Haloglycomyces albus DSM 45210: one gene and its partners. The protein of the gene in region 2 interacts with the protein of the main gene of each other region in a pairwise test. Links are inferred from orthologs where the notes say so. Each region holds a gene or a part of one and is shown on either strand. Other genes may lie near its edges. The genes, in order: HALAL_RS0112430, rplA and thrS.

Evidence for each region.
Region 1: the proteins of rplA (region 2) and HALAL_RS0112430 interact in binary tests that used the Escherichia coli proteins (3 or more experiments, as listed by UniProt). The link is inferred for Haloglycomyces albus DSM 45210 from one-to-one orthologs.
Region 3: the proteins of rplA (region 2) and thrS interact in binary tests that used the Escherichia coli proteins (3 or more experiments, as listed by UniProt). The link is inferred for Haloglycomyces albus DSM 45210 from one-to-one orthologs.

The regions. Positions count from the first base shown.
Region 1 is NZ_AZUQ01000001.1:2,679,914-2,690,425, reverse strand. The notes cover bases 4,385-7,301. They hold HALAL_RS0112430 (cold-shock protein), read right to left. Parts: upstream 5,982-7,301; coding sequence 5,787-5,981; downstream 4,385-5,786. Other genes in these bases: HALAL_RS0112425 (sporulation protein), read right to left, coding at 6,779-7,301; HALAL_RS0112435 (molybdopterin-dependent oxidoreductase), read left to right, coding at 4,385-5,643. Also shown: HALAL_RS17765 (Hsp70 family protein), read left to right, coding at 1-1,132; HALAL_RS0112445 (hypothetical protein), read left to right, coding at 1,392-2,024; HALAL_RS0112440 (M14 family zinc carboxypeptidase), read right to left, coding at 2,142-3,800; more of HALAL_RS0112435, read left to right, coding at 4,111-4,384; more of HALAL_RS0112425, read right to left, coding at 7,302-7,546; HALAL_RS0112420 (hypothetical protein), read right to left, coding at 8,204-8,437; HALAL_RS0112415 (ABC transporter ATP-binding protein), read left to right, coding at 8,806-10,503; HALAL_RS0112410 (ABC transporter ATP-binding protein), read left to right, coding at 10,500-10,512.
Region 2 is NZ_AZUQ01000001.1:2,033,257-2,043,655, forward strand. Bases 4,510-7,313 are described here. They hold rplA (50S ribosomal protein L1), read left to right. Parts: upstream 4,510-5,473; coding sequence 5,474-6,154; downstream 6,155-7,313. Other genes in these bases: nusG (transcription termination/antitermination protein NusG), read left to right, coding at 4,510-4,645; rplK (50S ribosomal protein L11), read left to right, coding at 4,918-5,346; rplJ (50S ribosomal protein L10), read left to right, coding at 6,556-7,092; rplL (50S ribosomal protein L7/L12), read left to right, coding at 7,117-7,313. Outside these bases: HALAL_RS0109525 (ABC transporter permease), read right to left, coding at 1-1,617; HALAL_RS0109530 (ABC transporter ATP-binding protein), read right to left, coding at 1,617-2,540; HALAL_RS0109535 (GbsR/MarR family transcriptional regulator), read left to right, coding at 2,602-3,084; preprotein translocase subunit SecE, read left to right, coding at 3,224-3,499; more of nusG, read left to right, coding at 3,917-4,509; more of rplL, read left to right, coding at 7,314-7,503. UniProt on the Escherichia coli protein: One of the primary rRNA binding proteins, it binds very close to the 3'-end of the 23S rRNA. Forms part of the L1 stalk. It is often not seen in high-resolution crystal structures, but can be seen in cryo_EM and 3D reconstruction models.
Region 3 is NZ_AZUQ01000001.1:2,706,542-2,717,038, forward strand. Bases 1-2,902 are described here. They hold thrS (threonine--tRNA ligase), read left to right. Parts: upstream 1-391; coding sequence 392-2,413; downstream 2,414-2,902. Other genes in these bases: HALAL_RS0112515 (pyroglutamyl-peptidase I), read right to left, coding at 1-130; HALAL_RS0112525 (potassium/proton antiporter), read right to left, coding at 2,449-2,902. Also shown: more of HALAL_RS0112525, read right to left, coding at 2,903-3,960; HALAL_RS0112530 (HIT family protein), read left to right, coding at 4,058-4,585; pgsA (phosphatidylinositol phosphate synthase), read left to right, coding at 4,762-5,391; HALAL_RS0112540 (phosphatidylinositol mannoside acyltransferase), read left to right, coding at 5,381-6,247; HALAL_RS0112545 (glycosyltransferase), read left to right, coding at 6,256-7,377; HALAL_RS0112550 (hypothetical protein), read left to right, coding at 7,476-7,958; pyridoxal 5'-phosphate synthase lyase subunit PdxS, read left to right, coding at 8,104-9,015; HALAL_RS0112560 (hypothetical protein), read left to right, coding at 9,117-9,419; pyridoxal 5'-phosphate synthase glutaminase subunit PdxT, read left to right, coding at 9,416-10,219; HALAL_RS0112570 (YebC/PmpR family DNA-binding transcriptional regulator), read left to right, coding at 10,264-10,497. UniProt on the Escherichia coli protein: Catalyzes the attachment of threonine to tRNA(Thr) in a two-step reaction: L-threonine is first activated by ATP to form Thr-AMP and then transferred to the acceptor end of tRNA(Thr). The rate-limiting step is amino acid activation in the presence of tRNA.

The DNA of each region.
Region 1 (10,512 bases), 650 kb from region 2 along the record:
GGCCATCGACGTGACCACCGGGAAAGTCCTATGGGAAACCGACGACAATCTTGAGGCCTGTAATTGGTACAACATCACGGCCGGAGACGACATGATCTTGTCCCGCCGCACCGTACCCGAATCCGATGACTGTTCCGACACCGACTACGAATGGCGTTTTGTGGACGCCTCGACCGGAGACCTGCGCACAGCGGTAACCACGGACAGGTATGGGAAACGACTCAACGACAATATCCTGTCGATACGCGAAGGGAAATTGAGTTTTTCCATATACGACGAGTCCGGCAAGGAATTCTATGCCTTTCAAGCCAGCCCGGGTGCTAAGTCCCTTAATGACTACGGCTACGCACTTGATGACGGATACGTCGAGGGGCAACCGTACACCGACCAAAACAACGGCCGCGTGTGGTGGACGACCGTTCAGGACGACGGGAGCGAGACGTTCCACCTCTACGACGTGGAGGAACGCACCATGGTCACCGAAGGGAAGATAGGGAAACCGTACGATTATTATTTGGTCTTTAACGACAAAGTGTTCGTCGGCTCCAATGACAACGGATACACCCTTGACGTTTATGAGTCCGACGATCTGTCGTCCGTCGATACCGCTCAGATTGACGATCCTGGCGTTCAAGGCATGTTGGGATTGGTGGTATGTGGTAAGACCCGTGTCTGTGTCCTGGAAAGCAGAAACGACGATTCGTCAGTCGGTGAATCCTTCCGGGTCTATGACTTCGAGGCGGAAGAATGGGTCTACAGCTCCGATGACGAGTTTCAAATGATTTTCCAAATAACAGCTGTCGGTAATCGCGTTCTGCTTAGCCAAGACATGAATTCCGATGGCTACACGGTCGTCTTGGATGAACAATTCGAACAGATTGGGCGAAGTGACGGCACACCCTATAGACCCATCGACAATGCCAGCGCCATCAAATATCCCTATCGAAGCAATGCCGATGATTCGGACAATGCCGGTTCGATCATCGGGTTGGGAGTGCAGGACGGTAGCAGCACGGTGATCGCAGAGGACTTCACACATTGGGGCTGCGATGTTTCAGACGTCAACCTGGTGTGCCTGCATGAAGAGGGAATTCAAGTATATCGTTTCCGAGACGGTCCAAGTCGCTATTGAAACCGCACAGACGTCTCAGGCAATACCCACAGCTGGACGTCCACCCATACGTCAAGCCGGGGTCGACGCTATCCACAATTCCGATGAAGCCATCGCATTACCACCGCACGGTCAGCTCGCTCGATCATCCCTTCGCTTGACGCGAATAGCCCAATGACGGGACACCACTGCATCATCACACCTCACTGTTGGTCGACCACTGGCGACGAACTACGATAATCGAAATACGACTTTGGTTTCGAACAGTAAGGATTGGACAGTGCGCAAGAGCTCCAAGATTCTCACCGCCGCCTTGGCCACCGGTGCCGTGCTGGGCAGCGCTATAGCGTTTCGCCAACACCTGGTACGAGCCCCCGTTGTCACGCTGTACAGCGAACCGCATTACCAGGGAATTAAAAAGCACTTTCGTTTCGACGGCATGGCTTACGACCTCGGCACGACAAAACTTCCCCAAGTTGGATCGATTAAGATCGATAAAGTGGAGTTGACCGACCCACTTCTCGAGACCATCTACAACGCGCCGGGCGCTTTCACCATGATGCGTGCCGAAGGGGCCACCACTCGCGAAATCGCCGCATCCATGGGAAATTTCGCCCTCCACTTGCTTCGCCCCAGCATACTGCTCCCGCAGTACAGCGAAGAGGCCACCACTCAGACCTGGATTCGCCTCTGGGCCGACGCCCCGAGTAAGAACACCGCCAACGACGAACAGCAGTGGTGTGACTTCTTTGAAGACACCCCGGACGTAGGAGATTGGGTATCACGCACCACCCATGTTCAACCGGGAATTCTCAACCCCAACCCCGGGTTCGAAGATTTGCGTCATCCCAGTGGAGTCAACGACGACCTGGCCAATGCACTTCCCGACCGAGTTGTGGAAGCCGAGAAGTAAGGATCGTTCCTCCCCGGCACGAAAAATGTGGGCTCGACGCAGCCTCATGGTCCGTCGAGCCCACATTTTCTTCGTCATAGCCTTGTCGTTGACGCGAAGGTGTTTCCTTCGGTCACACTACGGTCGGCTGTAACCCAAGGTGTAGCTACCGCTTCCACTGTCGGCGGCCACTATCCATCGGAAATACCCGCTGGAGTCCTGATGATCGACCGACTTTTCAGTGGCCGACCCAGATCCCTGCGCTACGGACGTCCATCCCCAACCGGTCCATTTCTGCAGTTCGAGACCGAAGTCGGTCCCCTGCGCCGAGGACAGGCAAGCCTGGTGGCTCCCCGAAGCGCCCGAGTAGTACCAACCGCTGTCCGGATGTACGGCACTTCCGTTGGAGGCCAACGAGCCGTTGTCAACGGTGTCATGGTTGTCGCAGTCCTCAGGCGGCTCGGGGTCTCCTCCCCCACCGCCGCCATAAGGCGCGTCGGCTTGTAGAGCCGCTTCCATCAACGCGTCCCGGTTTTCCGGCCACAGAGTACTGTCCAGGCAGGAATAGGAGGGGAAGAAACCACCGCAGGAACCGTACGAACCTCCGATTTCGAAGGTGTACCCGGCTACCCCGAGCTCTCCATAGGCGAAGTCGTCGGTAGTTCCGCTGGCGGTGTACCCTACCGTCTCCCACGCGTTTCCAACCTGGTATCCATTGTGGTCAGCCATGCTGTGAGCGAGTTCCCGCAGCTGATCGTCGTTCGGTGGCGGCGATGAGGTGTAGCCCCACGGAACGATGAGGTAGTTTCCATAGGAGTGCAGTGATATCATCACATCCCGTGCGTCGTCGGGAGCGGGATCGTTACCGCCGCTTCCACGCTGATCGGGGTGGATGTTCTCGAACAGTCCCTCCAGAGCCTGAATCTCCGGTTCCGAAGCCGGTGACGGCCCACGGTACGTCGTGGCACAGGGACTGGACGAAGCGTCTCCCCATTCGTAAGAGTGATTGCGGTTGAGATCAACGCCGACACCCGTACCACTGCAACCGTTACTGTCATTGGCGTTCTTGCGGTGCATAACCGGATTGTCACCACCTTCCGCGACGAGGTCCACGCCGTCGGGATTGGCCATTGGCACCACCCAGACTTCGGTGGTATCCAGCAACTCGGTGATGTCGGAATCCGTACCGTAGCCGTCCACCAGGTAATCAAGCCAACGCCACGTGATTTCTCCGGTGGCGAGCTCGCGAGCGTGGATCTGCGATACGAGTGAGAAACGGGGTTTATCGGAGTCCGGCGAGAGCTCACAATCGCCCGGTTGCAGATTGGTCAGGCAGATGGCTTTGATGTCGTATCCGCCTCGGCCCTGGGTTTTGAGCCAGGAGTCCCCGATATCGTGCACCGTGGCCAAGTCCGGATTGGCGGCGGCGACGTCATCCACGTGCTGAAGATGCAGGTCCGGGGTCTTATATCCACCATAGAAAGTCCCTTGGGCGGATACCCGGTCGTTGACCGGTTTATAGACGGTGTCATGGAATTGCGGTTCCAGTCCTCGGTCCCGTAGGGCGTCGGCGACCTCATGATCGCCGATGACATCGGCCGTACCGTCGTGGTATTCAGCCACGTCGAAACCGCTGTCGTACAGATCGAGCACTTCGTCGGGAGATATCTCGGATACCTCCCAGATGACCGGCTCATCGTGCGGGGCGGCTTGGCTGGTCGAGCCTGCCGCTACTAGCCCTGTTGTAACCAGGATACTGGTTCCAATCAGCGTGATAACTGATCGAACGGATCGCATTGGAACCTCTCCTTAACTGTTGTTTCCGTAGAAACTTCGATAGAGGTCTCTCCTCTATATCAGATAACTATATATATGGATTGATAGTTCTTCAATGCGATCGTGGCTAGAGTGTTGGATTGCCACTCGAACACGGAGACACCTACCCCTGGTAGGCATCCGACGGCACGATGAACACTGATTCCACCTACGCCTATTGCAATTGTCCGACATGCGTCAATTTCTGTCCATGGGCGACGGCGCTTCACTCTCTGCTTCCCTGTCTCTTCTCCCTGTCCCCGGCCTTCCGCCATCTGCCACACTGGGATACATGAGCGATTCAACCGCCTGGCACCGTCACACCACCGTTGCTTGTCTGTTCAGCGGGGCCATCGCCACACTCGCGGGCTTTGCCGCCGGAGAGGTGTTCTCACTCGTCAACGGCGCGCTAAGCCCTCTGACCACTATGGGGGATTCGGTAATCGATCTCTCGGGACCTTCCCTGACACGGTGGGCGATCGACACCTTTGGCACTGCCAATAAGACGATTCTACAATCGTCCATTATTGCGACCGTCCTGGTCACCGGAGCGATCCTAGGCGTGCTGTGGAAACGCCATCGACGGATCGCACTGACGATACTGATTGGTTTGACCGTTCTGGTCGGCATCGCGGCGTACAGCCGTCCCAACTCCACTGGAATGGCCGGGCTGCCCACGTTGGCGGCCGGGGCCGCGACTCTCCTGGTTCTGTGGGCCCTGGTTCGCCAGAACGAACGCTCGACGGAACCGGACGCCGTTCGCACCGACCGTCGCCGTTTCCTGCTCACGGCCTCCGCTATCGCGGTCGGTTCCACCGTCATCGGGTGGTGGTCGCGCCATCATGGCCTGACCACGGCGGTGGAGGAAGAGCGTGCCGGTGTTGACCTCCCTGAACCGGCCGAACCGGCCCCTCAAGTAGCGAACCCGGACTTTCCCTCCGTCGACGACCTCACCCGTTTCCACACGGACAACGCCTCGTTCTACCAGATTGATACGGCGATTTCTCCGCCTCGGATCAAACTCGACGACTTCCGCATTCGGGTTCACGGCATGGTGGACCACGAGCTGACGTTGACCTTTGAGGACCTTCTCGCTCGGCGATTGGTGGAACGCGATATCACGCTGTGCTGCGTATCCAATGAGATCGGTGGGAACCTGGTCGGAAACGCCCGGTGGCTGGGCGTACCGCTATCGGAGGTTCTGGACGAGGCAGGTGTGCACAGTGGTGCGGACCAGTTGGTGTCACGTTCCCAGGACGGATGGACGGCGGGATCTCCTACCTCGTTGATCATGGACGGTCGGGACGCCCTGATCGCTCTCGGGATGAACGGTGAACCTCTGCCACTACAACACGGATGGCCCGCTCGCATCGTCGTTCCCGGGCTGTACGGATATGTTTCGGCAACCAAGTGGGTCACCGAATTGGAACTGACGACGTTTGACGCGTATGACGCCTACTGGATCAAGCGGGATTGGGCGTTGCCTAGCCCGATTAAAACCAGCTCACGCATCGATACTCCACGAAAAAAGGCCTCCGCCGGGGACGTAACGGTGGCTGGAGTCGCCTGGGCGCAGTCGCGTGGAATCGAGAAAGTCGAAATTCAAGTGGACGACGGGGAATGGAATCGGGCCGAACTGGCCACGGTGCCGTCACCGGATACCTGGCGATTGTGGCAATGGGACTGGAAAAAGGCCACGAAAGGGAAACATACGCTCACGGTGCGAGCCACCGATGGGGACGGGAATATACAGACGTCAACCGAATCGTCGGTCATACCCGACGGTGCGACGGGCCATCACTCGATCACCGTTGACGTCGTCTAGATACAATTTGAGACCCGTTCAAACATCCATCTCCATGCCACCTCGCCGCTATGCCTTATTAATAAGGATTAACCACGACCAAGCCTGGGAATAATCTTTAAACGAGCCTCAACGTCTATACGAGAACAGTATGTCTCGACGTCTTAGATGCGAACGTTGACCGCCTGCGGACCGCGATCGCCCTGTTTCACGTCGAATTCGACCTGCTGATTCTCATCAAGGTAACGGCCGTTTTCAATCTCTGAGAAGTGAACGAAAAGGTCTTTACCTTCTTCGTCCGGGGCGATGAAACCATAGCCCTTGTCAGAGTTAAACCATTTAACGGTCCCTTGCGCCATTTGTGCAACCTTTACTTTTTGTTCCTCATGTTCACGGCTGCCAAAGGGAGGACCCTTCGCACGACTAATCGAATAATCGCGTTAGCTCACATACCGATCTGTGCCACCATAAGCCATAGAGACACCACAGCCTTGGACGCTAAATACCAATGACCGGACTGCTCAATACTACAGTGTGTGGCGGTTGTTGACAAGGGGGTTTCTAGTGAGCGAGCACTCAGCGCATTGACCTCCTCCCCACGGATAAATCCGGGGGATTCCAACCCGAAGGCTGGCATGGTCCCCTCGCGGGGGCCATTGGTTCCTGATTCGTCGACCGCCCGGCGGCGAGGTCTCCACAGGCTGACACCGCAAGCCCTGCGGCGTAGGCGGTTGCTTGGCTATCGCAGTTGCCCGGATACAGTTTACTGATATTGCGCGGCCGGCTTGCATCGGACTCAAGTATTCCACCGCGCACCGTTGTGAGCGGCTAACCCCACGGACAAATCCGGAGGTCGGCGCCGCTGAAATCTCCGATCAATGGGGACTTGAACTGGACACCACCCACCCTCATCCTAGGGACCAGGCTTCCCTCCAACACAAGCATCGTTACACCGTAACCTGCCCCTACTGGCCAGGTGCGCAACCTGACCAGTCCAGCAGTTCTCGTGATTCCCAGACAGGGGCGACGACCTGAGCCGCCTCAGTGTGGAACGTCCGCGACGCGCAGGTCGCCGGCCCGAAACAACAACACTGTCACGTCTCTGCCGTCATCCCGTGGGCCCGGCCTGCCCCGATTTCTCGGGGAACGGGACACTCTACAGATTCTTGCGTTGCACGAGCGATTCCAGATTCTCCGCGACCGCATCGGCGACCCCTTCGGTGTCGTCGGTGGGAAGCGTGAATCGGATAAAGGAGTTGTGATCGGGGTTGACCAGGTCGGAGGAATTGTCAATCTGGAGTATGACGTCGGTTTCCTCACGCCCGGCCACGAAGGTCAATTCCAGCCTACGGAACTTCTCAGCGTAGTCACCATTGGCCCAGAAGATGATCTCCTGGTAGAAGGCCATATGAGAACCTTCGATAGTCCCCGGCTCCAGGTCGCTCTCCTGATAGATGAAGCCAAGCTCCTCGATTGCTTCCATAACGGCCTCTTGAATGGGAAGCGGATCGATGCTCAATTCATCCATGTCTCCCTTATCCAGGGCAAACTTCAGGTCCAACTCGGTGGCGATTCCCAGTTTCATACCCGCCATCGGACGACCGGCAATCGTGGAAATCGGAGCTTCCCACGGTACTTGGCTTTCGAATTCCACAGTGTGCTCACTGCCGGCATCCATATCGAACGGTCCGGTCACACCGGCGGTGAAGAAATCCACTTCGTCCGATTTCTCCTTACCGTCGTCTTCGGAGGTGACGACGGCGGTGTAAGCAAGATTGATTCCATTGACGTTCTGTTCGACATCGCCGCCGCTGAAATGCACCTCGCCTTTCAACGTTTCGCCGGGCTTGACACCTTCTGGGGACAGGACGGTGTCGATGCTGACTCCGGCGCCGAACGCTTGCTTAAACTTATCGAAGACCACGGGGGCGATCCTTCCTACATTTGACTGTAACGCAGTTAAGTTATCATTTTTCGTTTTCTTCCTTAGCATTAGCACTTCCTCTTTCCGCACACGCCATACCGGTGGGGCATTGGTGTTGCACCACAAGAAAAACGATCCACTCAGCAAGCGACCTTGTCTCCGTCGGTCCACGTTCCGAAGGGAATCAACCACTTGACAAGTCACATTGGACAGAATAAGGAGGGCATCCTGTTTTCCGGGGACCGAACCGATACAACAGCATCGTTATGCATACATCTCTGGCCGAAGTCGCAATTCCGTGTCGTGCCCGGGGAATTCTTTCCTAAGAGGACGCTTATTCGTCGACCCTGGATACTTGCCTCGGTACGTATAATGGCGCAGGCATGCTCCCTCACAAGCAAGGACCCGGACTCGCTGGTACCGATAGGACGACAGCCGCTCTCAGAGACGACGGAACGTTCGAAACCCCTCCAGCAATAGACGCCTCCACCGCAACGAAACAGCGGAAGCGATGTGTCGTCGAGGACATCCGGTCTGGGTGGCTTTACTACGGATGTCCTCAACCATGGCGCGTCAGTCTCGGGAGGACCTAGGTTAACCTCCCTGGAGTGGATTTAATCCAGTCGCGCACCCGTGGGTGGGTGCAGCGTTCGGGGTCTATGACCAGTCGGTGTCTCCAGTGGTTCCCGTGCCACCCGACGACCAGTCGGTGTCTCCGGTGGCACCGACGCCGCCTGACGACCAATCGGTGTCACCGGCCGGCTGGACGATTCCCGTCTCAGACGACCAGTCGGTGTCTCCTGCTTGAGCGGGTGCGGCGAACATCACAGCTGAGAGAGCTCCCAGAGTGACTGCCACGGCACCGCCGGCTCGTTTCAGTTTAGTAATCACGTTCTCATTCCTTTGGGTCGATCTTTTTGGGGGAATGTGAACATAGCAAATAATATTCGAGAGCAATTGTCAAGACCTGAGTGCGCAAATGCATGAGTTTGAGTGATGACCCGCACTCCGAGGAAATCCATGCCTGAAATGCCGATATTCTGCGATTTCAAACGGTATTGAGACGCGTCCTCTTCCTACACCGTTTTACCCTAATCGACTATCCTCAATCCGACCGACGGGAGGGCGGAATAGGGTCCGCCACGTCTCACGGCCGCTGCCATTCACCGGGTCGTCGCACCGTTCGCCTCGGAACGCCGATGGAGGCCCCACGTAAAACAAATTGCGGACGGCACGGAAAAGAATGAAAATACAATGCGATGACACCGTCCCGCTCTACGCTTCCAGCGACCAATACCTCCGAACCCACTCGCCCAACCCCGTGGCGACTGATGGGGTGGCTGATCACGCGTAATAAGTTCCTACTCATCGCGTCGTGCTTCTTTGGAATCGTCGGACAGGTCTCCTTCCCGGCTATCGCCTATTTCGTACACCAGACGATCGAGCGGGGACTCACCGCGCAGAATGTCTCGGCTCTGGTCTGGTGGTCGCTCGCACTTGTCGCCGTAGGATTGATTTCCGCCGCGAGCATTGTCGGAGCCGAACGCTACGGGGTTCATTACGACCTTGACATCGTGACTCGGTCGATCACCCTCACCGACCGCAAAGCCGCCCGCTTGGGGAACGAACTACACAAGAAGTCCGACGCAGGCGCCGTCGTCAGTATCGGACTACAGGATGCGATGGCGCTGGGGGACGCCGCCGGCTATCTGGGACATTTCATCGGCACGTTCCTATCGGTTCTCGCACTGTCGATATTGCTCCTGCAGATCTCCGTCCCGCTCGGCCTCACCATCCTGATCGGGTCCATCATCGTGGCAGTGATCAACGGCCCGTTGGTGTCGCGATTGCAACAACGTCAATCGACTTACCGGGAACACGTTGGAGACCTCTCTACATCGGCGACCGATATCGTCAACGGATTGCGCGTTCTACGTGGCATCGGCGGCGAGGATCGCTTCCGGGCCTCCTACCGGAAGCAGTCGCAGGATCTCCTGCGTACCGGACTGCGCATTGCTCGCCCACAGGCGTCCATTCGCGCGCTCATCGAAGGGTCGGTGGCCGTTCTTATCGCGGCTGTAGTCTGGGTCGCCGCTCGTCAGGCCGTCAGCGGTGTCATTTCCACCGCAGAAGTCATCGCGGCCTTTACCTATGCTTCGGCAATGCTACTGCCGGTGAGCATGGCTTCGGGAATGCTGCGCTCCATGGTAGAGGGTCATGTCGCCGCAGGGAAACTGTCCAAATTCCTACGTCTGCATGAACCGGACGGTGTGCGGTCCCCACTTCCACTGCCTACGGACCACCGCTTGTACGATCCCGATTCGGAACTTCAGACCATGAAGGGGCTGACGGTCGTCGTCACCGCCAATGACGACGAAGCAGTGGCCATATTCGAACGCTTCTGTTCATATAGAGCCACTGAGGCCACAATCGGATCGATTCCCGTCAATCGATTGGATCGTGCCGACCTGCGCCGTACCGTCCTTCTCGCCGACCACGATGCGTACCTGTACGCCGGGACCATCGCCGACAATGTTTCCCCTCATTCGGCCTCTACAACACGGCACGCGCTGCGGACCGCTCACGCGGACGACATCATCAGCTCGCTGAGCGACGGGATCGACACAAGGGTGGGAAACCAGATTCGTACCTTGTCCGGTGGGCAACGGCAACGCCTGCGCCTGGCCCGTGCCGTAGCCACCGATGTGCCGATACTTCTTCTCCCCAACCCGACCTCGGCGGTGGACTCCCACACCGAAGCCGCGATCGCCGAACGCGTGTATCAGTTCCGACGGGATCTTACTACCGTGGTCGTGTCCACCTCCCCGCTCTGGCTGTCACGAGCCGACCGCGTTGCCTACCTTCGTGATGGAAAGATCATCGATTCCGGAACCCATCACGAGGTGGCGCAACGCCAACACGATTATCAACACTTGGTCTCTCGGGAGAATCGATGAACAACGCCG
Region 2 (10,399 bases):
CAGGTTCCGATGCCGTATCCCGAGGTATCCGGCCACACCAAGCACGATCGCGATTCCGGTCATGGCAACCATCGGAGTCCAGGCGACGTCACCGACCGGGTAGTTCGGTGTGTGCTCAAAGGGCGATACGTTCATGACGGCGTCGTTCAAACTCAGCATGGGCCCGAACAGCATGATGAACAATACGAACATCCACGGTAGCCAGCGTGCGATACCCCAGCGGGGCAGATAGGCGTAGCAGACGAAGGCCAGTGAGATCAGAATCCACACGGCCGGAAGATAAACGGCGGCGGCAAGGAAGAGCGTGCCGAACCAGTCGGAGTCCCCCGTCGACTGAGCGGACAACGCCCCCAACACCACGCCGTACACCAGCAATCCCACCGACGTAACGAGCTGCGCGGCAATGAAGTACGCCCCGGGCCAAGCACGGCGGGAAACGGGTAGCGCCGCGAGGACTTCACCGGCCCCCTCGGTTTCCTCCTTTCGTGCTCGTCCGATCATCATGATCCCGAATACGACCGCGACCAAGGCACCGAACGACGCGATAAGGACCGCGAAACCCTCCTGGAAGGTGTTGTCCCCCATCTCCAGCATCTGATCACGGAACTCCGGACCGGCTTCGAATTGGCTCTCCGCCTCAGCGAAGATCGACCCGTAGGACAAGCCCAACAGAGCCAATGTCACGACCGCGGTGATCGTCAAACCACGAGTCAGTCGCAAGGTCAACGAGCGAATCCCACGCAATGAAGAGGGCGCGTGGACTCGTCCTTTTCGAGCGGGAAGCAGTCCGGCCCCGAAGTCTCTCCGAGTGACGACGGCAAAGGCGGCCGCGAACACCACCACCGCCACTCCGACGAGCAAGACCATCGGCCACCACCGCTGTTGCTCGGTGCCGACAAACGTTTGCTGTGCCCAGGCCAAGGGGGAGGCCCAGACCGCGGCGGTCCCGTTGCTGTTCCCCAATGCGGCGAACACGAATGCCGTCCCCAACACGGTGAAGCTCAGTCCGTTGGCAGTCGAACCGAAGGAGGCCAGCTGAGCGGTCAATGTCGCGATGGCGCTGAAGAAGATCCCGACCGCACCGGTAGCGGCGCCGAAGAGGAGGGCCTCTCCCCAGCCCACTTCGCTGAGCGGCCCGGTCACCAGAGTCAAACCGAGAGCCATGGCGACGCTCGCGAGGCAGGTGAGCAGGACTGCCGCAGCCAGATCACTGTGCCTGCCAACCGGTTCGGAACGAACCACCTCGAGACGGGATGTCTCCTCGTCGCTGCGAGTGAGGCGTGTGACCAGTAGGACCACCATGACCGCCAACAAGGCACAGTTCCACAACAGGAAGTTGTGCGCGATCATCGACATGACCGAGTAGTCCGAAATGTACGTCTCCGGCCCCGTCATCGCCAGAGACGGAGGATTGTTCAATGATTGCGCGAAGGCGGCCCGGTCCGTCGCATCGGGATACATCTCCATGACCGCCGGGACGGTCACGGCATTGAACCCCAGCAGCCCGAGGAACCAGAAAATCAAGTAGCTGCGGGTGCGCCGCAGTTGGAATCGCAGCAGCGCGCCGGTTCCACTGAGCGTTCCTGCGCGTCGGTCAATCACGGTTGTAGTGGGCATCAGCGTTCTCCATTACCGTTGTTCACTCCGCGCGCGGCCAATTCGTCACCGTAGTAACGCAGGAACAGCTCTTCCAGCGACGGCGGTTCGACCGTGAGAGAGGTGATTCCGGCGGAGGTGAGTCGTTCCATGACCTCGTTGAGAGCGGGGGAGTCCACGTGGGCTCGGACGGTGTCGGCATTGACCGTCAGGTCGTGCACCCCGTCGAGTTCGGCCAACCCGGCGGGCGTTTGTGTCACGGTGGCACGCAATTGGGTGCGGGTCAGGTGGCGCAGATCGTCGAGTGTTCCGGACTCTACGATGGAGCCCTGGCGAATGATGCTGACGTTGTCACAGAGTTGCTCTACTTCGCTCATGACGTGGCTGGACAACAGTACCGTGGTGCCCTCTTGAGCGGCTTCGCGAACCGTTTCGGCGAATACCGCGGCCATCAGGGGGTCGAGGCCACTGGTGGGTTCGTCCAGGAGGAGTAGATCGACGTTCGAACTGAAGGCGGCGATCAGGGCCACCTTCTGTCGGTTTCCTTTGGAATAGGACTTGGCCTTCTTGCGGGGATCGAGGTCGAAGCGGTCGATCAGTTCGTCGCGTCGGCGCGGTTGCAGTCCGCCGCGCAGACGTCCGAGTAGGTCGATGATCTCCCCGCCGCTCAGGCTGGGCCACAGGTTGACGTCTCCGGGGACGTACGCCAGGCGGCGGTGCAGCCGAGGGGCCTGTGACCAGGGGTCGGACCCGAACAGGGTGGCCTTGCCTCCGTCGGCTCGCAGCATTCCCAGGAGTACACGGATCGTGGTGGATTTTCCCGCTCCGTTAGGACCGAGAAAGCCGTGGGTCTGGCCCTCGGCGACGTGGAGGTTCAGATTGTCAAGGGCGGTGACGTGACCGAAGCGCTTGACAAGGTTTTCGGTTTCGATGACGCGTGTCATGAAATCAACGTATCATAGTTTTCATGAAATTGTGAAAAGTATGATGATTGTAGGAGGTTGAATGAAGGACGACAATGAGACCCTGCTGGACTTCGTGGAGCGCTTCGCGCAGCTACTCGCCGACGCCGGCCTACAGAAGATGACCGCTCGAGTCTTCGCCTATATCCTGGCCGACGACGCCACCAGCTACACCGCCGCTGAACTCGCTCACGGATTGAGCGTCAGCCGAGCCGCCATTTCAGGGGCGGTGCGTGAGCTCAACACCATGGGGCTGATCGCCAAGACCCGACGTAGTGACACCCGCTCCGACGTGTACAACATCGACAGCGGTGACGTCTGGGGCAGAATCATGTTCGCCCGCGTGCCCTTGGTGCGGCGCTACCGTGAAGTGGCGGAAGCCGGAGCGGCGGAATTGCCGGCGGGACCCGGTAGCGAACGCTTGCGCCAAACCGCTGAGTTCATGGCCTTCATGGAAACCGAGATGTCGGCCATGCAGCGAAAATGGGAACGTCACTTGGAGGAACAAGAACGACAAGGACGATGATCGCTCCCCCGGTCGGAAAGTCCTCCTCGCCCGCCGGTATCGTGGCCGCCAGGCAGTCAGGTATGCTAATGGCATACCCCCTGGCATTGTTCCGACCCCGCCAGGTTTGACCTAAAGAGCCCGCAACGGAGGACGCACAGTGGCTGACAACACCGCGAAAGCTGGAAAGAACGCCCCTCGGCCCAAAAAGGGCCCGGCTGCGGGTAACAGTGGTCCCTTGGCTCGGCTCGCGCTGTTCTTTCGTCAGGTCATCGAGCAGCTTCGCAAGGTCGTCTACCCCACTCGGAAGCAGCTGATCACCTACTCCATTGTGGTGCTGGTTTTCGTTCTGGTCATGATGGCCTACATCGGCGGTATCGACTGGGTGTTCAAGGACGCGATGCAGCGCGCTTTCGGAGCCAAGACCGACTCCTAAAACCCGCTACCGACGACCGTCTCACTCCACGTCAACGATCGGTTATTCTTACCACTGGGCATTGCGGTCGACTCCAGTACGGTTCTCGGTATGAGCGCTGGAGTTCGGAGTGTCTCAGGTTCGTCCGGCATCATTGCCTCGCCGGACGGTTGAATCGCGTTGATACGCCACATCGGTTATTCTGGAAACGCGCCCAAGACCGGGCCGATCGTCGCATTCGACGCCGGTTGAGGGGCAGTGGGTGGACATCACGACAAGCGACCGTGCCCGGCCGAGAGGCCGTGCGCACGATTGGTTGACCGACCCGCCTCCTCAGGCGTACGCGATGAAATCACGCTGTAAGAAACAAGGACCTGTATCCCAGGACATGGGGTTTATCGGTCCCTACTACACAACGAGTTGGAATGTGAGCGAGACGTGTCGGAGTTCGACGAAGCCTTGAAAAAAGACGCCGAAGAGGCAGCCGAAACCGCCGAGGCTGAAAAAGAGGCCCAGGAGGTCGAGGAGACCGAGGCCGAGACCGAAGAGCCCGAGGTGGACCCAGCCGATGCCCTCCGCGCCAAGTACCGCTTCGCGCCCGGTGAGTGGTATGTGTTGCATTCCTACGCGGGATTTGAGAACCGTGTCCGTTCCAACCTTGAAAGCCGGACTCAGACGTTCGACATGGAGGACTACATCTACGAGGTGAAGGTCCCCACTCACACCGAAGTCGAGATCAAAAACGGTAAACGCAACAAGGTCGAGGCCAAGGTCTTCCCGTCGTACGTCCTCGTACGGATGGAGATGACCCCGGAGTCGTACTCGGTGGTTCGGCAGACCCCCGGGGTAACCGGTTTCGTCGGCGTCGTGGACCGCACCGACCGTCCGAGCCCTCTGTCGTTGGAAGAAGTCATCAAATGGCTTCTGCCGCGCGAGGAAAAGGTCGAAGTGGAAGGCGAGGAAGCCGCCGAGGAAGAGGAGAAGAAGAAAGTCAAGATCGACTTCTCCGAAGGCGAATCCGTCACCGTCGTCGACGGCGCGTTCGCCTCCATGCCGGCCACGATCAGCGAAATCAACGCCGAAGCTCAAAAACTCAAGGTACTGGTTTCCATCTTCGGCCGTGAAACCCCGGTCGAGCTCAACTTCAACCAGGTCGCCAAGCTTTAACCCCGTCACGCACGGGCGGAGCACCGTAACGGCCTCGTGGCCACTCGCGAGTGTTACCGGTGGCATAACGCACTGGGAGGAGTCTCCCGGCCGCCTGACGACACGAGTAGGCTAGAGAGGTTGCGTATCGTCAATCGCTGACGACCTCCATCGTCAATCGATGGGGCGCGGCCACCGCATGGTCACACCGCAGTGGTGGCTGAGCAACGAATCCAATGAAAATCGAGATTCACAAGGAATCTCGCTACTACGCCCAGGAGAGTAGATACACGATGGCTCCCAGCAAAAAAGCCGTTGTGACGTTCAAGCTTGAACTTCAGGGTGGTCAAGCGACCCCGGCTCCGCCGGTCGGTCCTGCCCTGGGTCAGCACGGCGTCAACATCATGGAGTTCACCAAGGCCTACAACGCGGCCACGGAAGGTCAACGCGGTGAAATCATTCCCGCCGAGATCACCGTGTACGAGGACCGGTCCTTCACGTTCAACCTGAAGACCCCTCCGGCCGCCAAGCTTCTTATGAAGGCCGCGGGAACGAACAAGGGTTCCGGCGAGCCGCACCGTAACAAGGTGGGCAAGGTCAACATGGACCAGGTCAAGGAGATCGCCGAGAAGAAGATGCCCGACCTCAACGCCAACGACATGGACTCCGCCGCCAAGATCGTGGCCGGCACCGCACGTTCCATGGGGATCACGGTCGAGTAGTCAGCCTCGCGATCGGCGCCGGCGGACAGCGAAACCGCCGCCGGTAAACGCCATGATCGGCTTAAGACAATTTTCACACGTGGAAGGGGAGCGCTCGCCCCCACCACAACATCCAAAGGATGATTTCATGAAGCGCGGAAAGAAATACTCCGACCTCGCTAAGAAGGTCGAAAAAAATCAGCAGTACACGCCGGATGAGGCGATTCAGCTGGCCAAAGACACCAACCCGGCGAAATTCGACGCGACCGTCGAGGTCGCCCTGCGTCTCGGGGTGGATCCCCGTCAGGCCGATCAGCTGGTTCGCGGTACGGTCTCCCTTCCCAATGGAACGGGTAAGAACGTACGCGTCATCGCCTTCACCGAAGGGCAGTCCGCCGAGGCCGCCACTGAGGCCGGTGCCGACGAGGTCGGTTCGGACGAATTGGTCAAGCGGATTCAGGAGGGCTGGCTGGACTTCGACGCCGCCGTCGCCACTCCCGATCAGATGGCCAAAATCGGTCGTATCGCGCGCATCCTGGGGCCGCGCGGTCTGATGCCGAACCCGAAGACCGGCACCGTCACGCCCGACGTGGCCAAAGCGGTCAAAGAGATCAAGGCGGGAAAGATCACCTTCCGGGTGGACAAGCACGCCAACCTGCACTTCATCATCGGGAAGACCTCGTTCCCCAATGAACAGCTGCTGGAGAACTACCAGGCCGCGCTCGACGAAGTGCTGCGTTTGAAGCCTTCCAGCTCGAAGGGTGTCTACCTGAAGCGGGCAGCCGTCACCACGACGATGGGACCCGGAATTCAGATGACGACCAAGTAGCCACCGCTGTGGCGCCGGCGTCGTCGCCTCCCGGTCTTTAACGCCGGGGTGGTCGGACCTAAGTGTGATATGGCCCAGGACAGCTTGCCTGTCCTGGGCCGTTTTCGTTTCGGCTGGTATCATTAAACTGTTTTCCACAACCCAAAGACCGTCGGTCGCTCGGGTGCACACCCGTAAAGCTGTAAAGAGTCGATTGACTCGGCCAACGTAGGGCGACAGAAATTTAGCTTCCATTGTCACCATGATGATCTTTGAGGGACGGATTCCGTCCATTTCATCGCAGCTAGATTCATGACGCCCGCGAGGCGTCATTTTTTGTGTCGCCTCCTGAAATCCCTGAGGATTTTTGCCGGTTGAGGATTGCATTTGCCATCTCCAATAGGCCGAAGAAAGGAGGGAAAATGGCTGAGAGGGAATACCCCGCAGACAAGCAGGCCGCTATCGCCGAGCTGACCGAGGGCTTCAACAACGCCAATGCCGCAGTGCTCACCGAGTACCGCGGACTGTCCGTTGCCCAGCTCCAAGAGCTTCGGCGTTCCCTGGGCGAGGGTGCCAGCTACCGTGTAGCTAAAAACACCCTGGCCAAGCGCGCTGCCAATGCCGCTGGTGTGACCGATTTGGACGACCTGTTCGTCGGTCCGACCGCCATCACCTTCATCGAGGGTGACCCGGTAGAGGCTGCCAAGGGACTGCGCGAATTCGCCAAGTCCAATGAAGCCCTTGTCATCAAAGGCGGAGTCATGGACGGAGACGTCCTGACCGTCGATCAAATCACGAAGCTGGCCGATCTGGAAAGCCGCGAGGTTTTGCTGTCCAAGATGGCTGGCGCGCTCAAGGGTGGAATGCAGAAGGCCGCTGGTCTCTTTGCCGCTCCCGCTTCGCAAGTGGCCCGCCTCGGTGGCGCTCTTCGCGACAAAAAAGAAGCTGCCGGCGAGTAATCGCCGAACTGGAAAGGAAACATCATGGCTAAACTATCGACTGAAGAACTGCTTGAGCAATTCGAGGGCATGACCCTGCTGGAACTGTCCGAATTCGTCAAGGCCTTCGAAGACAAATTCGACGTCTCGGCCGCCGCTCCCGTGGCTGCCGTCGCTGCCGGTGCTCCCGCCGGCGGTGGCGAAGAAGCCGCTGCTGAGAAGACCGAGTTCGATGTTGTTCTCGAGTCCGCCGGCGACTCCAAGATCAAGGTCATCAAGGAAGTCCGTGGACTCACCGGCCTGGGCCTCAAAGAGGCCAAGGAACTGGTTGAGGGTGCGCCCAAGGCCGTTCTGGAAGCCGCCAACAAGGAAGACGCTGACAAGGCCAAGGAGGCCCTCGAGGGCGCCGGTGCCGAGGTTGCTCTGAAGTAATCTCTTACGAGCGTCATTTCGACACGAGCATGCTTCGGTTAATCTGAGGATGTTCGCATCGGAATGCGACTCCGGGGACTCTCCCGGTCCCAGTGTCTGAAGAGTGGAGGGGTGAGCGCCTAACGGCGTCTCATCCCTCCACTCTTATTTGTAGGAAGTTGTGGAGGCAACTGGGAAACCGAAGGCGACGGTCGGCTAAGTCGGGACGGTAACGGTGGCGGGAGAGCCCCACAAGCGCCGGTGTGGCCTTACATCGGGTGCGGGATCAAGCCTCCGCGCAAATGCGACGGTCTGCGGGCAAGGCACGTCGATTTCGTCCCGCGTGGGGTAGTGTCCAAAAGGGATAAATGCTGTGTGTATGGTGGTTTGTAGTGAGGCGCAAGTGGTCTCATGATTGTCGACCTGCGCCGCCCGAACACCGATGTGAGGGTGTCGATGAGCATTCGGGAATGCCTCTGACGAGCGCCGTGTCCCGAGTAAGGCGATACGGTGGTTGTCGCCGTCGGTCGGAATCCACGATTGACTTGACGTGCGCCGACCTCATGCGTCACACTAGGGCGCGAACCTGCTTGGTCACAATGCGGAAGCCAAAGTGGGGAGGTCGTGACGAACGATCATACCTTTGGGTTAAACTTCTGCTAAACGGATCGCGACCGTGGTTTTGCTGGCATGGTTGATGGTCTAAAGCGCAAATACATTCGCCCGCGGGCGAATGACACAACCGCCCCCTGCGGTTGACGAACGGCGGTCGGGATTCGACACGAATCGTGACGCATGGAAACCAACGAGCCGTACGAGAGGCTCTTGAAGGAGGAATATCGGCGTCAACGGCGATGCACGACACGTTACACGCCTCACTCGCGTCCGGATTTGACGCACTTGATATTCTCCTATACACTATTAATTTGCGCTGCCCTGTTCACGTCCGTAATGTGCTCAGGGACATAGACCAGAGCTTCCAGGTGGAGATCTCATCGACGAGACGACAACTGCGTCGGCGCGCTTTCGACGACCGTGGTGGTCGATGGTAATCAAAGACGTGGTTGTTCTCGGATCATGAGGTGTCTGACTGGAGGATTGAGAGATCAGCACCCAGTAGTCAGCAACCTAAAGTCGATGTTCGACATGACTTGTCTGTGACTTTTCGGATGCCGTTTTCGCTGGTTAGTCTCTGTGTCCAAGACGTAACTTGCAGTGCATCGGCCGTCATTCGCATCTGTCCTCGGAAGGACGTATCTTGGCAGCTTCCCGCACTGGCAAGACCAGCTCTAGGAGTAAGCACGCACCTCGCCGTACCTCGTTCGGCAGGATCGATGAAATCCTGGAAGTACCAGACCTTCTGGCGCTTCAGACACATTCGTTCGACTGGCTCGTCGGCAACGACTCCTATCGTTCGCGCTACGGGCAGGACGCCGCATGTGGCTTGGATGAGATCCTGAAGGAGATCAGCCCGATTGAAGACTTCTCGGGCGCGATGTCGCTTTCCTTCTCAAACCCCCGGTTTGACGAAGTGAAGGCTTCGATCGAGGAATGTCGCGAGAAGGACCTAACATACTGCGCGCCTCTATTCGTTACCGCAGAATTCATCAACAACACCACCGGCGAAATCAAGAGCCAAACGGTCTTTATGGGCGACTTCCCGATGATGACCCCGAAGGGGACGTTCATCATCAACGGGACCGAACGTGTCGTCGTCAGCCAGCTGGTGCGTTCACCCGGTGTCTACTTCGACAAGCACCCGGACAAGACCTCCGACCGTGAACTGACCAATGCCAAGGTCATTCCCGGGCGTGGCGCATGGCTCGAATTCGACATCGATAAACGCGAGACCGTTGGCGTTCGTGTTGACCGCAAACGCCGTCAGGCCGTCACGGTCCTGCTGAAGGCCCTCGGTTGGGATGCCGACCGGATTAGGGAGCGTTTCAGCTGGTCCGATCTGATGATGGCCACCTTGGAAAAGGACACGGTCAATTCGCAGGACGAGGCGCTGCTGGACATATACCGCAAACTACGCCCCGGCGAGCCTCCGACGAAGGACAACGCTCAGGCTCTGCTGGAGAACCTGTTCTTCAACGAAAAGCGCTACGACCTCGCCAAGGTCGGTCGTTACAAGGTCAACAAGAAATTCAATCTGGATACGCCGATTGAGAACGGCGTTCTCACCGAAGACGACCTGGCCTCCACGCTGGAGTACATGCTGCGCCTCCACGCCGGAGAAGAGAGCTACGACGCCGATGACATCGACCACTTCGGTAACCGTCGTCTGCGTACGGTCGGGGAATTGATCCAGAATCAGATCCGGGTCGGGTTCTCACGTATGGAACGAGTCGTGCGTGAACGCATGACCACCCAGGACGTCGAGGCCATCACCCCGCAGACGTTGATCAATATTCGCCCGGTCGTGGCCGCGATCAAGGAGTTCTTCGGAACCTCGCAGTTGTCGCAGTTCATGGACCAGGTCAACCCGATCGCCGGTATGACCCACCGGCGCCGTCTCTCGGCGCTGGGACCCGGTGGTCTGTCACGTGACCGCGCCGCGATGGACGTTCGCGACGTCCACCCGTCTCACTACGGACGTATGTGCCCGATTGAGACTCCGGAAGGCCCGAACATCGGTCTGATCGGCGCCATGTCGACCTTCGCGCGGGTGAATCCCTTCGGCTTCATCGAGACTCCCTATCGGAAGGTTGAGGAAGGTCGCGTCACCGACACGATCGACTACCTCACCGCCGATGAGGAAGACCGTTTCACCATTGCGCAGGCCAACGCGCAGACCAACGCCGACGGCACCTTCAAAGACGACCAGATTCTGGCTCGGGGTCGTGGTGGCGAAGCCGAACTGATGTCGCCCATGCAGTTGGACTACCAGGACGTATCGCCGCGCCAGATGACGTCG
Region 3 (10,497 bases), 670 kb from region 2 along the record:
TCACCGGTAGACGTCGTAGAACGACGGAGGAGTCGATCTCGGCGGCGTTGCGAACGGCGTCCCAGGAGGAATTCGTGGCGTCGTCGCCGAACGGTTCGAAGCCGGTCAGCAGAATGCGATGTTCAGCCATGTCCCAAGTGTAGAGGCCGGGCCGCGAGGAGGCGAGGCGTGATCCCCGGGGCGTGCTGCTGCTCCGTTTCGATGCCGAAGCGCGGAGTGGTCCGACTCCCATCACGACGCGAAATATCGACTTCATCCCTCGATGCGTCACGGTTTAAGATGGAGAGGGCCCTAATGACGAGGTACGAGACGACATCGCTCGTCCGGTACGAACTCGATCTGCGGCCTAAGTGCACACCAATGTCTACACGAAGAAAAACGAGGGAGAACTGTGGCATCCGCACACGCCGACGTCGGCTCGAACGTCTATGAACCACTCTGGGTCAAGGCCGGCACTACCTGCACCGACGCCGTGACGGACGCGGGGCTCCCTACGCGCGGAAACGACGCCATCGTGGTAGTGCGCGACTCGGACGGCCAGCTGCGCGACCTCGATTGGGCCCCCGAATCCGAGGTGAAGGTGGAGCCGGTCGCGCTGAACAGTCCCGACGGACTGAATGTGATGCGCCACTCCGCCGCACACGTTCTCGCGCAAGCGGTCCAAGAGTTGCATGAGGCAAAGCTGGGTATCGGTCCGCCGGTCACCAACGGTTTCTACTACGACTTCGATGTCGCCGAACCGTTCACCCCCGATGATTTGAAGCAGATCGAGAAGCGGATGCTGCAGATCATCAAGCAGGGTCAGACCTTCCGGCGGCGGCGTTTCGACTCGCAAGAGGAAGCGCGCACGGAACTGGCCAACGAACCTTTCAAACTGGAGTTGATCGAGTCCAAAGGCTCCGATATCGACGCCGAGGAGGTCATGGAGGTGGGAGACGGGGAGCTGACCTCGTACGACAACCTCGACCCCAAATCCGGTGACGTCGTCTGGTCGGACCTGTGCCGGGGCCCGCACCTGCCGACCACCAAACTGATCGGGGCGGTCAAACTGATGCGGGTTGCCGCCGCGTATTGGATGGGTTCGGAGAAGAATCCGCAGTTGCAGCGCATCTACGGGACCGCCTGGCCGTCCAAGGCCGAGCAGAAGGAATACCTCAATCGTTTGGCGGAGGCGGAGAAGCGCGACCACCGCAAGCTGGGGGCGCAGTTGGACCTGTTTTCCTTCCCCGAAGAAGTCGGGTCGGGGCTACCGGTGTTCCACCCCAAAGGCGGTCTGGTGCGCAACATCATGGAGGACTATTCACGTCAAAAGCATATCGACGGGGGCTACTCCTTCGTCAATAGCCCGCACGTGACGAAGGAAAACCTGTTCCAAACCTCCGGCCACCTCGATTGGTATCGCGACGGGATGTTCCCGGCGATGGAAATGGAAGGGGCCGACTACTACCTCAAGCCGATGAACTGCCCGTTCCACTGTTTGATCTTCCGCAGTCGGGGGCGTTCGTACCGGGAACTGCCACTGCGCATGTTCGAATTCGGATCGGTCTACCGGTACGAGAAGTCCGGGGTGATCCACGGTCTGACCCGCGTGCGCGGTATGACGCAGGACGACGCGCACATTTACACCACCAAGGACAAACTGGCCGAGGAACTGACCGGCACGTTGAAATTCGTTCTGGAACTGCTCCAGGATTACGGGCTGGACGATTTCTACCTCGAGCTGTCGACCAAGAACCCGGAGAAGTACGTCGGAGACGACGCCATCTGGGAGGAGGCGACCCAGATCCTGGCCGACGTGGCGGCCGCTTCGGGCCTGGAACTGGTCGACGACCCGGGCGGTGCCGCCTTCTATGGACCGAAGATCTCGGTGCAGGCCAAGGACGCGATCGGTCGGACCTGGCAAATGTCGACCATGCAGTTGGACTTCAACACTCCGGAGCGATTCGATCTGCAGTACATTGCCCCGGACGGTAGCCGGCAGCGTCCCATCATGATTCACCGCGCTCTGTTCGGTTCGATCGAACGGTTCTTCGGGGTTCTGCTGGAGCACTATGCGGGTGCCTTCCCCGCCTGGTTGGCACCGGTTCAGGTGCAGGGTATTCCGGTACGCGAGGAGAACTCCGACTACCTGTGGGACTTCGTCGATCAGCTACGCGCCTCGGGAATCCGAGCCGAAGTCGACGTATCCGACGATCGTATGCAGAAGAAGGTACGTAACGCCCAGCTGCAGAAGATCCCGTTCATGGTCATTGCGGGTGACGACGATCAGAACGCCGGAACCGTGTCCTTCCGTTATCGCGACGGTTCGACGTGGAACGGTGTTCCCATCGCTCAGGCGGTCGAACACGTCGTGGAGGTCGTCGAGACGCGAGTCAACCACGGCCCCAGCAACGCCGAGGCCGCTGCGGAGTAACGTCGATGGAGCGGCGCCGCTGATCCGCGTGTGAATCAGCGGCGCCGCTCGTCATCGGACCGATCGACGTGCCATCCGGTGAGGCGACCCTCTCGCGAGAGCGCCTCGAGGCGTTCCTCTGTAGCGATACGGCAATGGCTCGGCGTGACCACCAACATTTCATCGCCGATCATGAGGCGATCGTCGTCGCCGGGGACGGTCATGATCCCGTTCCGCACGATTCCGGCGACCGAGGTATTGGTGGGCAGTCGCAATTCGAACAGCCACAGCCCCGACAGGCGTGAACCTTCCGGAATGGACACGCTCAGAACCTCACCGTCGATCGTTTCCAACGGTGCCGCCTCCATCTCGAGGTCCTTGACGGGGCTTTTGCCGCGCAGTGGGAGGCGCTTGGCCACCCACGGCAATGTCGGGCCTTGCGCCAACGTGAAAATGATGACCAGGACAAAGACGATGTCCCAGAGGTAACCGGCCCCGGTCAACATGCTGGCGGTGGGGATGGTAGCCAGCACAATGGGAACCGCTCCTCGAAGACCGGCCCAGGAGATCATGATCTGTTCGCTGAAGCGAAACCGGAACGGGGACAGGCATACCGCCACCGCAATAGGACGTGCCACCAGGGTGAGGATCAATCCCACCGCCACCGCGGGCAATACCACGGCGGGGAGACTGGACGGACTGGCCAAAAGGCCCAGCATCATAAAGAGTCCGACTTGGGCGATCCAACCGAGTCCGACGGCAAACGACATGGTGGCGGCGCGGTGGGGGAGAGAGGAATTTCCCAGCACCAGCGCTGCAATATAGGCGGCCAAAATACCCGAGGCGCCCAAGGTTCCCGCCAGAGCGAAGGACGCCAAGGCGATGGAGAACACCGTCAACGGGTACAGTCCGACGACCGGCAAGGCCAGGTGCCGCACCACCGCCGCGCCGACAAATCCCACCGCCAGTCCGATACCGGTACCGCCGGACAGTTGCCACAGAATCTGACCGACGACCTCCCACACCCCGGTCGACTCGGAGGTGGCGTTCAACGCCAAGGTGGTCACCAGAATGAACGCGGGAGCGTCATTGAGTCCGGATTCCGCTTCCAAGGTTCCACTGACTCTTTTGGGAAGGCTGACCCCGCGTAGGACGGAAAAGACCGCGGCGGCGTCGGTGGAGGAGACGATGGCGCCGAGCAGAAACGCGATCTGCCAATTGAAGTCCAGAATATAATGGGCCGCCACGGCGGTGACGCAGACGCTCACACCCACTCCCACCGTCGCCAACACCCCCGCCGGTTGGAGCTGGCGCGAAATGGTGGAGAAACGGGTGGAGAGGCCACCGTCGATGAGAATAATGGCCAACGCCAACGTCCCCAGGGTCTGCGCCAGGGCCATGTCGTCGAATTCGATTCCCAGCCCGTTTTCACCCAGCGCGACCCCGACGCCGAGAAAGACCAGTAGAGCCGGGAGACCGAGCCGGTGCGTCGCCCGCACGACCGCTACGGCGGCCAAAGTCGACACACAGGCGATGAGGAGAACGACGTAGAGCATGGGAAGTGACACAGCGCCAGTCTATAGGCACAAACTAACGGGTGTGGCGCTCTTAGCGACGACATCACACACGTGGGAACCACGCGTCGATTCCAGTAGGATCGGAACCATGACTGATGAGAACGACGACTGTTTTGACCGCCTGTGGACTCCACATCGCATGGCCTACATCAAAGGGGAAGGCAAACCCAGTGGCCCGAGGGCACAAGACGGTTGCCCCTTCTGCGACATCTCCGCCGTCGACGATCGTTCGGGCCTGGTGGTGACCCGAGGCAAGGCAATGTACGTCATTCTCAATAAGTACCCGTACAATTCCGGGCACCTCATGGTGATTCCGTTTCGGCACGTGGCCGACTACACCGACCTCGACAGTGAAGAGGTGACGGAAATGGGAGAACTGACCCAGCAGGCGATGCGTACCGTGCGGGAGGTACTGGGGCCCCACGGATTCAATCTCGGCATCAACCAAGGTCAGATTGCCGGGGCCGGAATAGCCGCGCATCTGCATCAGCACATCGTGCCGCGCTGGGGCGGTGATTCGAACTTCATGCCCGTCATCGCGCGCACCAAGACCATTCCCGAAATGCTGGACGACACCCGCGAGCGCTTGGCCGCCGCCTGGAAAACCGTCGGCTGAACGCGAGTCGCTCCGAAACCCGACCTCCTCCCGAGCCGTCGTCGACCGCCCGGGGTGACCGATACGGCGACGGATACCCTATAAGTGCTTGTGACAACCGGTCGGGGCGCTAGAGTACACATGTCTCCACACCACTGTGTGGACACTTCTTTTCAGTCGGATGTTGTGGGATTATCATGGCGAAATTTCTGAGGACCTCGGGTCGAGCCCGCTTGCGTCGTAGCTTGGAGGCGGTCGCCCGGCCGTTGGCACGCATCGGATTGACCGCCAATATCGTGACCATGCTCGGCACGGCCGTCATCGTCGCCGCCGCGGTCGTACTCATCCCACAAGGGCGTATCCTGACCGCTTTGATCGTGATCACCTTGGCCGCCTTCACCGATCTGATCGACGGGGCCATGGCCCGTGTCAGCGGTGGTGGATCTCGCTTTGGGGCCCTGCTGGATTCGACCTGCGACCGAATCGCCGACGGAGCGCTGTTCGCGGCGCTCGCCTTCTACCTTTTCGCCGAAGGTCGAACCGTGGCCGGCGCTTTTGCATTGTGGACCTTGGTGGCCTCCGAAGTGATCTCCTACGTCAAGGCGCGTGCCGAAAGTCTGGGAGTGCGAGGTTCCGTCGGACTTATGGAACGTCCGGAACGCTTGATACTCATCGGTGTGGTCGCCATCGTCGAACTTCTCGGGGTGCCCTACGCCTGGGAGGCCGGTTTCGCGCTACTGGCGGTGCTGTCCAGCGTTACGGTCGTACAACGGCTACTTTATTCGAAACGGTTCCTGAACTCCGAGGATCGAGTGGATGCACGATAAACTTCACGAATGGGCCTATCTGACCGCCTGGCGCGGAATCCGGCTTCTCCCCGACAACGTTGCCGACCGACTGTTCCGCTATGGAGCCGATCGTTCGTTCCGACGCGGCGGTCCCCGCGTCGATCAACTACGACGCAACCTCGAACGCGTTACCGGAACCGATGTGGACGACGCCATGCTGCGCACCGCACTACGTTCGTACGCGCGGTACTGGAAGGAAGCGTTTCGGCTCCCTTCGATGAGCGACCGCGCGTTCGCCGCCGCCTTTGAAATGAACGGCTTCGAACCGGTCGCCGAACGCGCTCGTCAAGGGATGGGAAGCATCGTCGCCTTGCCGCACACCGGGAATTGGGACCTGGCCGGAGCATGGGTGGCCAAGCAGGGCCACGGCATCACCGCCGTTGTCGAACGGCTGAAACCCGAAGGCGTCTACCGACGTTTCGTGGAATTCCGTGAATCACTCGGAATGCACGTCATCCCCACCGACGGATCCGACACGGCCCCTTTGGCGCTCTTGGGCAATCGATTGCAAGCAGGGGACGTGGTGGCACTCGTGGCCGACCGCGACCTCAGCGACAGTGGCATCGACGTCGACTTCTTCAATGCCACCGCCTCGTTTCCCGCAGGACCCGCCTACCTCGCCGTTCGCCACCAGGTCCCGCTCTACACCGCCTCCATCCACTATGAGGACGACCGCGCCGTCTGCCATATCTCCGGTCCGGTTGATACCGGCCAAGGGCGTCTACGCGAACGTATGAACCATACGACCCAACAGATGGCCGACATGTTTCAAAAGAGTATCGCGGATCATCCCACCGATTGGCACATGATGCAACGTTTCTGGACCGACCAATGACGGAATCAATGCGCGTGGGGATCGTCAGTCCCTACTCCTTCGACGTCGCGGGAGGAGTACAGTTCCATATTCGCGACTTGGCGGAGACCCTGATGGCGAGGGGACATGAGGTGTCAGTGCTCGCCCCCGGTGACGCGAACGCCGACCTACCGTCGTACGTGGTGGGTGCCGGACGTTCGGTGGCGGTGCGCTACAACGGCTCGATCGCCCGACTCGCTTTCGGCCCCCGCTCGGCCGCGCGCGTGCGGCGCTGGCTCAACAAGGGACGCTTCGACGTCATACACGTCCATGAACCCTTGAGCCCCTCGTTGTCGTGTTTGGCCGTACTCGCCTCCGGCGATACTCCCGTCGTCGCCACCTTCCACACCGCTCTCACGCGTTCGCGGGTTCTGGCCGCAGGGAAGTATCTCGCCCAGTTGGTTTTGGAAAGGGTGTCGGCGCGCATCGCGGTGAGCCCCTTGGCGCGCAAGGTCCAGGTGGAGCATCTGGGAGGTGGGGCGACCGAAATCCCCAACGGCGTCGACGTGGGCTATTTCCGTGAGGCGGAACCTTTGGCGGAAGCGGGGCCGGGACCGACCATCGGTTTCGTGGGTCGCTTCGAGGAGCCCCGCAAGGGGTTTCCTTTGTTGGCGGAGGCGTTCAATACCGTCGTCACCGAGGTTCCTACCGCGCGTTTGCTGGTGGTGGGCCCCGGAGAGGCGGAGGCGGTTCGCCGGTACCTCAACCCTCAGGCCGCGGAACAGGTGACGTTCATGGGAGCGGTGGACAACGATACCAAGGCGGCCATGCTGTCGGCTCTGGACGTTTATGTGGCTCCGAATACGGGTGGGGAGTCGTTCGGCATGATTCTCACCGAGGCGATGAGTGCGGGCGCGACCGTGTTGGCCAGCGACATTCCCGCGTTTTCGTCGGTACTGGACGGGGGCCGTGCCGGGCGGCTGTTTCGCTCCGAAGACGTCGTCGATTTGGCGAGCAACCTGGTTGATCTGCTCAAGGCCCCGGATATTCGGCTGCGATATCGCACCGAAGCCGATGCCTGGGTGCAACGTTACGACTGGTCGACCGTGGCGGCACGAGTGTCGGAGGTGTATCGCGCCGCCATTGAGGCGCAGGCCGTGCCGCAGAGCTGACCGCTGGATTTCCTAGATCGACGACAAGACGGTGACGGGCGTCGAATTCGTCCGGACTGATGTCGACTGGTCTTACTTGTCCGTTTAACGTGGGAGTAATGTGGTGGCTGATTGTTGTGGTCGTCGTGGCGGCCGGCCTGGGGGCGTACCTGACCTGGACCGCTGGGCGGGTGGAGAGGCTGCATCAGCGTGCCCGCAGTGCGGAGTCGGCCCTGTTGGGAGCTCTGGACGATCGAGCCGAACTGATTTTGACCTTCATCGGCAGCCCAGACTATGAGAAGCCCTCAGCCCTGGCGCTTTCGGTGGTCGCCGTTCCAGTGGCCACTCCCCAGCAACGGGAGATGCGTGAGTACGCCGAAAACGATCTGACGCGCGCCTTGCGCGATCTCACTGAGGACGCTCCCGGCCATGCCGAAGTGTCCGAGTCGAACCGCAGAGTCTCCTACGCCCGACAGATTCACAGCGATGTGGTCCGTGACGCCTTGGCCGCCCGCGATCTGCCAACGGTGAGATGGCTGGGACTGCTGCGGCGCTTGGAGCGACCCGCCTACTGGGACATCGAAGACCCCAGTCGTTCGTGATTCCTCGGAGGAAACTCGGCCGGGCGGGGAATTGTATGGTGACGGTCACGGAAGTCGGCTCCTACACGTCGAGTGTGAACTGGAACGCGGAGTAAAATGAGAAGAGTCCTATCGTTGACAACCTGCGACAGATGGAGCCACGAGCGTGTCTGAGAACAACTCCGCGAACAGCCAATCGAATGTCGGCACCGCCCGCGTAAAGCGCGGTATGGCCGACATGTTGAAAGGCGGCGTCATTATGGACGTCGTCACTCCCGAACAAGCCAAGATCGCAGAGGACGCCGGTGCGGTCGCGGTCATGGCTCTGGAACGCGTTCCGGCCGACATCCGTGCCGAAGGCGGCGTGACCCGCATGAGCGATCCCGACATGATCGAAGGGATCATCGACGCCGTTTCGATTCCGGTGATGGCCAAGGCGCGTATCGGGCACTTTGTCGAGTCGCAGGTTCTGGAATCGGTCGGGGTCGACTACGTCGACGAGTCCGAGGTCTTGACGCCCGCCGACGAGGCCAACCACATCGACAAGTGGAATTTCACCGTGCCTTTCGTCTGCGGTGCCACTAACCTTTCCGAGGCGTTGCGGCGTATCTCCGAAGGTGCCGCCATGATTCGCTCGAAAGGTGAGGCGGGTACGGGCAACGTCGTCGAGGCGACGCGCCACATGCGCCAGATTCGTGCCGATATCGGCCGCTTGACCACCTTGGATGAAGCGGAGCTCTTCGCCGCGGCGAAGGAGCTGCGCGCTCCTTACGAGTTGGTGGCCGAAATCGCCCGTACCGGAACGCTACCGGTCGTCCTGTTCACCGCCGGAGGCATTGCCACGCCCGCCGACGCGGCGATGATGATGCAGCTCGGTGCTCAGGGTGTGTTCGTAGGCTCGGGTATCTTCAAGTCGGGCGACCCCGCCAAACGAGCGGAAGCCATCGTCAAGGCCACCACCTTCTACGACGACCCCAAGGTGATTGCGGACGTGTCACGCGGACTGGGTGACGCGATGGTGGGAATCAACGTTGACGACCTTTCCGAAGAGGAAAAACTCGCCAAGCGCGGTTGGTAGACCGCCGTTCTCCGGCCGCTCGGACCCCAGTGGGGGAGGAGAGGCCGGAGGCATCTGACGCGATCGGCGCGCTGGAACCGGAAACGCTTTAAGCTGGTCTTATGAACTTCGACCAGCTGGATCAGCTTAGTACGGAAGAACTGCAGTCGCGCGCTTTCGCCCTGGCGCGATCCAAGGGCGATTGGCGATTCTTCCTCGACATCATGCGTCATACGTCGTCGGCGGCCGAAACCGAGGACCTGAACAGTGATCTCGCGGAGGTGGGCAGCATCGTCGACGACTTGGTCGGCATGTGGCGGGAGGCGACGCGAGGCGAATGGGGATCGGTGGAGCCGATGGCCCGGGCCGATTTCATCGATTACCTGATGCGGAACGCGAAGGACGCACCGTCTTCCGGTGAATGAGCTTTGCGGCGCTCGTGTGGAGTTCGGTGCGGGTTCCGATCGGCGTGAGGCATTTCGCTCCCCGGTTGAGGACAGGTCGTTTCAGCCTGTCACGCCGTATTCTGGAAGAGTACCTGAATTCTCTACGCCCGGAGGTAGCCGTGACACCAACCGTCGGGGTTCTCGCCTTGCAAGGCGATGTGGCCGACCACATCGCGATGATGGAAGCGACCGGTGCCCGTGCGGTGGCGGTTCGTCGTCAAGCGGAGATCGAATCCGTGGACGGACTCATCATCCCCGGGGGAGAGTCCACGACCATGAGCCGTCTTCTGCAGGTGTTCGATCTGTTCGATCCCCTGGACGTGCTGTTGAAGGACGGTCTTCCGGTATACGGCTCCTGCGCGGGAATGATCATGCTGGCGTCGGAGGTATGGGACGGACGGCCGGACCAGAGATCGTTCAGTGCTATCCCTATGACGGTGCGCCGTAACGCTTTCGGGCGACAGGTGGACTCCTTTGAAGCTCCGATATCCTTCGCACGCATGGCGGGCGGTCCTTATCCGGGGGTGTTCATTCGCGCCCCGTGGGTGGAATCCGTTTCCGGCGATACCGAGGTCTTGGGAACAGTCACGCCGGGCCAGGGGACGTCGCAGGCGCACACGGGTGCTAGCGTTGACGCAGCTTCCCAGCGAAGTGAAGGCGACCGAATCGTCGCCGTGCGCTCGGGCTCGTGTCTCGCGACGTCATTTCACCCGGAGATGACCCAGGATAATCGGGTCCACGAGTACTTTCTCAGTCTGGTGCGTGCTGCCCGGACTTGAACTGAACGCCGGTATCACACTATGCAACGAGGGGAACTACCTGGATGAGTGGCCACTCTAAGTGGGCGACGACCAAGCACAAAAAAGCCGCCATTGACGCTAAGCGCGGTAAGTTGTTCGCCAAACTGATCAAGAACATTGAAGTCGCGGCGCGTACCGGTGGCCCCGACCCCGAAGGTAACCCCACCCTCTACGACGCGATCCAGAAAGCCAAGAAGAGCTCGGTTCCCAGTGACAACATCGACCGGGCCGTCAAGCGTGGCGGTGGTCTCGACGGT